2 regions of the Kocuria rosea genome follow, and region 2 is predicted to be linked to the other one. Evidence: predicted binding sites of a transcription regulator. Region 2 holds the regulator's gene; the other holds the start of a gene.

Region 1 (3,671 bases), 740 kb from region 2:
TGCAGCGCCAGGAACGTCGAGACGGACCCGACCACCGCGCCCAGCATGATGCCGACGATGGGCACGATGAGGGAGGAGCGCAGGGAGACGCGGCGCAGGAAGAGGAAGAAGACCATGGTCCCGATGAAGGCCGCGGTCACGGCGCCGAGCATCCGGGTGAGGACCGTGGCGGTGGGCATCAGGAGCACGACGAGCAGCAGCCCGAGCCCCGCCCACTCGGTGGTGCCCGTGGTGGTGGGCTCCACGAAGCGGTTCTGCGTGAGCAGCTGCATCACCAGGCCGGACATGGACATGGCGGCGCCGGCCAGGACCAGGGCGATGGTGCGGGGGATCCGCGTGATCGCGAACATCTCGTCGCCGTCCTCGGCGCCGAAGACGTCGTAGACCCCCGTGAGGAGGGACGCGGCCAGCAGCGCGAGGACGCCGAGCGCACCGAGCAGCAGCTTCCAGTCGAACAGCGAGCCCTTGCTCGCCGCGGGGGGTCTCGACACGATCGTCGACATGGGGTCAGTCCTTCCTCCGGCCTCGTGCCCGGCGGACGGCGGTGGTGGGGCGGACCCCGCCACCGCCGTCCGGACGATGGGTCAGTCCTGCGCGCCCATGGCGTCGGCCAGGGTGTCGAAGAACTCGGTGTAGGTCTGGATGCCCTCGTTGGTGTAGGTGTCCCGGGGCATGTAGACGACCTGGCCCTCCTGCACCGCGGTGACGTTCTGCAGGGCCGCGGCGTTCTCGATGACCTCCTGCGCCGGGGTGTACTCCGGGTCCTCGGCGGAGATCGCGGCGTCGCGGTCCAGCACGAGGATCCAGTCGGGGTTCGAGTCGGCGATCGCCTCCACGGAGATGTCGTCGCCCTGGTGGTCGTCGCTGGCGCCCTCGACCTCGAGGGCCGGTGCGAAGTCGAAGATCTCGAACAGCGGGCCCAGGGTGCGTCCGTTGCCCGGGGCGATGAAGCCGATCTCGCCGCCGGAGACGGTGACGGCCATGACCGTGTCGCCGGGCCGGTAGCCGTCGACGACGCGCTGCATCGCCGCGTCGAAGTCGCCGTTGATCTGCTCGGCCTCGTCCTCGCGGTCGAAGACCTGGCCCAGGACGGAGGTCTGCCGCTTCAGCTCCTCGTCGAAGGGCTCGTCCTCCCGCGGGTCGAGCTCGACGATGGTGGCCTCCGGCACCAGGTCGGCGAAGTCCTCGCGGTAGTCGGCGAAGCGCTGGCCGTTGACGATGAGGTCGGGGTCCGCGGCGACGACGGCCTCGAGGTCGGGCTCGCGGTGGTTGCCGAGGTCGACGACGGACTCGTCGTCGGCGTAGGCGATGGTGTCCGGCATGAGGGCGCGCGGGGCCGCCGCCAGTTCGACGCCCCACTCGGCGAGCGTCTCGAAGGTGCGGTTGTCGGTGGCGACGACGGACGCCGGCGGGGCCTCGACCGTCTGCGTGCCGTGGTTGTCCTCGACCTCGACCGTGGCGGCGGAGGGGGCGGACGACTCCGCGGAGGCGGCCTCGTCGCCCTGGGCCGTGCCGCAGGCGGTGAGGGCGAGGACACCGGCGACGGCCAGGAGGGCAGCCGGGTGCTGGGTGCGGTTCATGGTCTTCCTTCGTGCAGAGGACGCCGGCGTGCTCCGGGGTGGAGGACGCCGGCGGGATCCGATGGGCGCGACGGACCTGCGCACGGATGCGCCGGGACGTCGAGGAGGGCACCGCTGCTCGGCCGAGGTAAGGGTTGCCTTACCGCTCAACCTAGAGGGTCGGGCGGGCGTGAGGCAAATCATTGGCGAATACGGGCGTGACCTAATTCCCGCCGGACGTTCCCGCGGGGGTCGGCGCGCTGGCACTCGCCTTGACCGACTGCCAGCCCGCTCCTACAGTTGGCCTTGGCACTCTCCGGGTGAGGGTGCTAAGGGCCAGGCGATCGACCGGCACCGCGACGACGGTCGGTGCGCCGATCGGCCCGAAGCTCGACGGCGGGCTCCGCCCGCGGTCGCCCACCGTTTTCCACCCCTACAGACAAGGAGAGATCGTGTCGGTCTCCATCAAGCCTCTCGAGGATCGCATCGTCGTCCAGCCGCTCGCCGCTGAGCAGACCACCGCGTCCGGTCTCGTCATCCCGGACACCGCCAAGGAGAAGCCCCAGGAGGGCAAGGTCCTGGCGGTCGGCCCCGGTCGTGTCGACGACTCCGGCAACCGCATCCCGGTCGACGTCCAGGAGGGCGACGTCGTGATCTTCTCGAAGTACGGCGGCACCGAGGTCAAGTACAACGGCGAGGAGTACCTGGTCCTCCCGGCCCGCGACGTGCTCGCCGTCGTCGTCAAGTAGACCGGGCCGCACCGACCCGGCGCAGACCGCGCAGTCCTGACGAAGGGTGCCCGCCGCACGCCCCGCTGTTCCGGCGGGCCCGCGGCGGGCACCCTTCGCCGATCCAGACCCCGAAACCCGCTGGCGACCCCAGCCACCCCAGAAGGAGCTCTTCGCCCATGGCCAAGCAGCTGGCGTTCGACGACGCCGCCCGCAAGTCCCTCGAGAACGGCGTCAACAAGCTCGCCGACACCGTCAAGGTCACCCTCGGCCCGCGCGGGCGCAACGTGGTGCTCGACAAGAAGTGGGGCGCCCCCACGATCACCAACGACGGCGTGACCATCGCCCGCGAGGTCGAGCTCGACGACCCGTACGAGAACCTCGGTGCCCAGCTCGCCAAGGAGGTGGCGACCAAGACCAACGACGTCGCCGGCGACGGCACCACCACCGCCACCGTGCTCGCCCAGGCGCTCGTCAAGGAGGGCCTGCGCAACGTGGCCGCCGGCGCCGACCCGCTGAGCCTCAAGCGCGGCATCGAGAAGGCCGTCGAGGCCGTCTCCGAGCGCCTGCTCGAGAACGCCCGCCCGGTGGAGGGCACCAACGTCGCCCACGTGGCGACCATCTCCGCGCAGGACCCGGCGATCGGCGAGCTCATCGCCCGGGCCTTCGAGACCGTCGGCAAGGACGGCGTCATCACGATCGAGGACGGCTCGAGCACCGAGGTGGAGCTCGACGTCACCGAGGGCATGCAGTTCGACAAGGGCTACCTGTCCCCGTCCTTCGTGACCGACGCCGAGCGTCAGGAAGCGGTCATGGAGAACTCCCTGGTGCTGCTGTACCAGGGCAAGATCTCCTCGGTGCCCGAGCTCATGCCCGTGCTGGAGAAGGTCCTCCAGGCCAAGAAGCCGCTGACCATCATCGCGGAGGACGTCGAGGGCGAGGCCCTGTCCACCCTCGTGGTCAACCGGCTGCGCGGCACCCTCGACGTCGTGGCCCTCAAGGCCCCCGGCTTCGGCGACCGCCGCAAGGCGATCATGCAGGACCTCGCCGTCCTCACCGGCGGCCAGCTCATCACCAGCGAGCTGGGCATCAGCCTCGACCAGGTCACCCTGGAGCAGCTGGGCACCGCCCGGCGCGTCACGGTCACCAAGAACACCACCACCCTGGTCGACGGCGGGGGCACCCCGGCCGAGATCCAGGACCGGGTCGCCACGATCCGCGCCGAGGTGGAGCGCACCGACTCCGAGTGGGACCGCGAGAAGCTCCAGGAGCGGCTCGCCCGCCTGGCCGGCGGGGTCTCCGTGATCAAGGTCGGCGCCGCCACCGAGGTCGAGGCCAAGGAGCGCAAGCACCGCATCGAGGACGCCGTCTCCGCGACCCGCGC
Region 2 (3,671 bases):
CGCGGCGGGGCCGCGGACGGTGGGTGGGACACGACCATCCTACCGACCGGCCCGGAGGGCGGAGGATCGGCCCCGCGCACGTGTGCCTTTGTGACGATCTGCTGGGCGTTGCCCGTGCACGCGGGGCGCCGGGTCAGGCCCCGGGGGCGGTGAGGAAGTCGATGAGCTCCTCGACCCGGCCCAGCAGGGACGGCTCGAGGTCGGCGTAGCTGTCCACGCGGGACAGGATGTGCTGCCAGGCCCGGCCGAGGTCGCCGGGGGTGCGGTGCGGCCACCCGAGGGCGGCGGCGGTGCCGGTCTTCCAGTCCGTGCCCCGCGGGACCACGGGCCAGGCGTCGATGCCGAGGGTGCGCGGCCTGACCGCCTGCCAGATGTCGACGTACGGGTGGCCCAGCACCAGGACGTTGCCCGCTGCGCCGGGCAGGCGCATGGTCTCCGCGGCGATCCTCGACTCCTTGGAGCCGGCCACGAGGTGGTCGACGAGGATGCCGAGCCGCCGCCCGGGGCCCGGCCCGAACTCCCGCACGGCGGCGGGCAGGTCGTCGATGCCGTGCAGCGGCTCCACGACGATGCCCTCGACCGCCAGGTCGTGGCCCCACACCTTGGCCACCAGTTCGGCGTCGTGGTAGCCCTCGACCCACACCCGGGAGGCCTTGGCGGTGCTCGCGCGCAGCCCTTCGACGGCCACGGAGCCCGAGCGCGTGCGGGAGGGCTTGCGCGCCGCGGGGGCCCGGCGGGGCTCGACGACGACCACGGGCTCGCCCTCGAGCAGGAACCCCGGTCCCAGGGGGAACGCCTTGACCCGCCCCCTCCGGTCCTCGAGTCCCAGCACGCGCATCCCGCCGATGGTCTCCAGGGACACGACCGCGCCGACCCAGCCGGTCGCGACGTCCTCCAGGATCATCCCCGGGGCGACCGGGACCTCCGCGGAGACCGGCCGGCGGCGGGCGAGGGCGTCGTCGTCGAGGCTGCGCGGCCCCCAGCCGTGGTGGCTCATGGTCGTCCTCCCGGGTCGCGGTGCCGCGCGTCCGGCGCGGATCAGCCGGAAGCGTACCAAACCGCGGGGGCGACCGGCCGTCGGACACGGGGGCTACACTGGACGCCGTTGGCACTGTGGCCACCCGAGTGCCAGGGCATCTTCGGGGGCGTGGACGAACCGGGGAGGAGCGACGTGAACCATCCGAGACGACTGCAGATCCTGCAGGCCATCGTGGAGGACTACGTGCACTTCCGCGAGCCGGTCGGCTCCAAGGCCCTCGTGGACCGGCACCGGCTCGGCGTCTCGTCGGCCACCGTGCGCAACGACATGGCCGCGCTCGAGGAGGAGGGCCTGATCACGGCCCCCCACACGAGCTCGGGCCGGATCCCCACGGACAAGGGCTACCGCACGTTCGTCGACCAGATCGCGGCCGTCAAGCCGCTCTCGGGCCCGGAACGGCGGGCCATCCAGCGGCTGCTGGACGACGCCGCGGACATCGACGACGTCATGGAGCGCACCGTGCGGCTGCTCGCGCAGCTCACCCAGCAGGTCGCGGTCGTGCAGTACCCGCACGCCTCCGGGGTCACCGTGCGCCACGTCGAGGTCGTGGACCTCGGCGCCGGCCGGGTGCTGGTGGTGCTCATCCCGACCAACGGCCGGGTGGCGCAGCGCGTCGCCGTGCTGCGGGCGCCGCTCGAGGAGTCCCAGCTGCTCGAGCTGCGCGCCCGGGTGCTGGCCGCCGTGGTCGGGCGCTCCCTGACCGCGGTGCCGGACGCCCTCGCCGTGATGACCGCGGCCACCGCCCCGCCGCTGCAGTCGGCCGCCGCCGCCGTGGCGGAGGCCGTCGGCGCCCTCGCGGCGGGCGGGGCCGAGCACCGCATGGTCATGGCCGGCACCGCCAACCTCGCCCGCTCCACCGGGGACTTCCACCTGAGCATCGGCCCGGTCCTCGAGGCCCTCGAGGAGCAGGTGGTGATGCTCCGGCTGCTCTCCGAGATGGAGCAGGACGCCCGCGGGGTGGCCGTGCGGATCGGCACGGAGAACGCCGAGGGCCCCCTGTCCGAGGCCGCCGTCGTCGCCACCGGCTACGGGCCGCAGTCCAAGGTGGGGGTCGTGGGCCCCATGCGCATGGACTACCCGTCCACGATGGCCGCCGTGCGCGCCGTCGCCCGCTACCTCTCCCGTATCCTCGGGGGCTGAGCCCCCGCGGGCCCCGTCCCCGGGGCCCACCAGCGAAACCCACCACAGACCTCTCGACAGAACGGACCACGGTGAGCGATCACTACGAGACCCTGGGCGTGTCCCGGGACGCCAGCCAGGAAGAGATCAAGAAGGCCTACCGCAAGAAGGCCCGCCGGCTGCACCCCGACGTCAACCCCGGCCCGGAGGCCGCCGAGGACTTCAAGCGCCTCTCCCACGCCAACGACGTCCTCTCCGACCCCGAGAAGCGGCGCGTCTACGATGCGACCGGCAACGAGAACGGCACCGACACCGGCTTCGGCGGGGGCTTCCCCGGCACGGGGTTCGGCTTCGCCGACATCTTCGACACCTTCTTCCAGGGCGCCGGCGGCGCCGGCTCCGGCCGGCGCGGACCCGCGTCCCGCACCCGCCAGGGCCAGGACGCCCTGATCAACGTCCGGGTCACCCTCCGGGACGCGGTCTTCGGCACGGAGAAGAAGATCACCGTGGACACCGCCGTGGTCTGTCCCACCTGCGACGGCACCTGCTGCCAGGCGGGCACCCAGCCCGAGACCTGCGACGTCTGCCACGGATCCGGCCAGGTGCAGCGCCAGGTCCAGTCGATCCTCGGGACCGTGGTCACGGCGGCGCCGTGCGCCACCTGCCAGGGCTTCGGCACGGTCATCAAGCACCCGTGCCACGAGTGCTACGGCGAGGGCCGCGTGCGCGACCGCCGCCCGCTGACCGTCAAGATCCCCGCCGGCGTCTCGACCGGCAACCGGATCCGCCTCTCGGGTCAGGGCGAGGCCGGCACCGCAGGCGGGCCGAACGGCGACCTCTACGTCGAGCTCAAGGTCGATCCCGACCCCACGTTCGAGCGCCAGGGCGACGACCTGCACGCCCGCGTCCGGGTGCCCATGACCTCCGCGGCCCTCGGCACCACTGTGACCCTCGAGACCTTCGACGGCGAGCGCGAGGTGCCCGTCGGCCCCGGCACGCAGACCGGCCACACCGTGACCCTGCACGAGCTCGGGGCCACCCGGCTGCGCGGCGGCGGCCGGGGCGAGCTGTTCGTCCACCTCGAGGTCGAGACCCCCACGGCGCTCGACGACGAGCAGCGCGAGCTGCTCGAGCAGCTGTCCCGGCTGCGCGGCGAGGACCAGTCCACCGGCACCACCCTGAACTCCCCGGCCGGCTCCGGCGGCTTCTTCTCCCGGCTCAAGGACCGGTTCTCCGACCTGTGAGCCTGCCGGTCTTCAAGGTCGAGCCGGGCCGGCTCGCCGGTCTCGGTCCCGGGGCGGCGCTCACCGTCACCGGCCCGGAGGCCCGGCACGCCGTCACCGTGCGCCGGCTCGCGCCCGGTGAGCGGCTCGAGCTCGTCGACGGTGCGGGGACCCGGGCCACCGGGGAGCTGCGCGCGGGGGACCGGGACAGCATGGAGGTCGGCGTGGTCTCGGTGACCACCGAGCCCGCCCGCACGCCCCGGCTGGTCCTCGTCCAGGCCCTCGCGAAG

The links. The regulator HrcA, encoded in region 2, represses chaperone genes, less so after heat shock. The targets are predictions, from matches to a motif close to TTNGCACTCGNNNNNNNCGAGTGCNAA.
Region 1: the regulator HrcA is predicted to act here: its motif matches at 1,820-1,846, upstream of groES (co-chaperone GroES).

What each region holds. Positions count from the first base shown of each region.
Region 1 is NZ_CP035103.1:1,319,918-1,323,588, forward strand. Features, by position in the region: gene EQG70_RS06105 (ABC transporter permease) at 1-503, opposite strand, end outside; gene EQG70_RS06110 (siderophore ABC transporter substrate-binding protein) at 585-1,580, opposite strand; gene groES (co-chaperone GroES) at 2,012-2,308, shown strand; gene groL (chaperonin GroEL) at 2,467-3,671, shown strand, end outside.
Region 2 is NZ_CP035103.1:2,055,235-2,058,905, forward strand. Features, by position in the region: gene EQG70_RS09540 (DUF3097 domain-containing protein) at 134-997, opposite strand; gene hrcA (heat-inducible transcriptional repressor HrcA) at 1,172-2,179, shown strand; gene dnaJ (molecular chaperone DnaJ) at 2,251-3,402, shown strand; gene EQG70_RS09555 (16S rRNA (uracil(1498)-N(3))-methyltransferase) at 3,399-3,671, shown strand, end outside.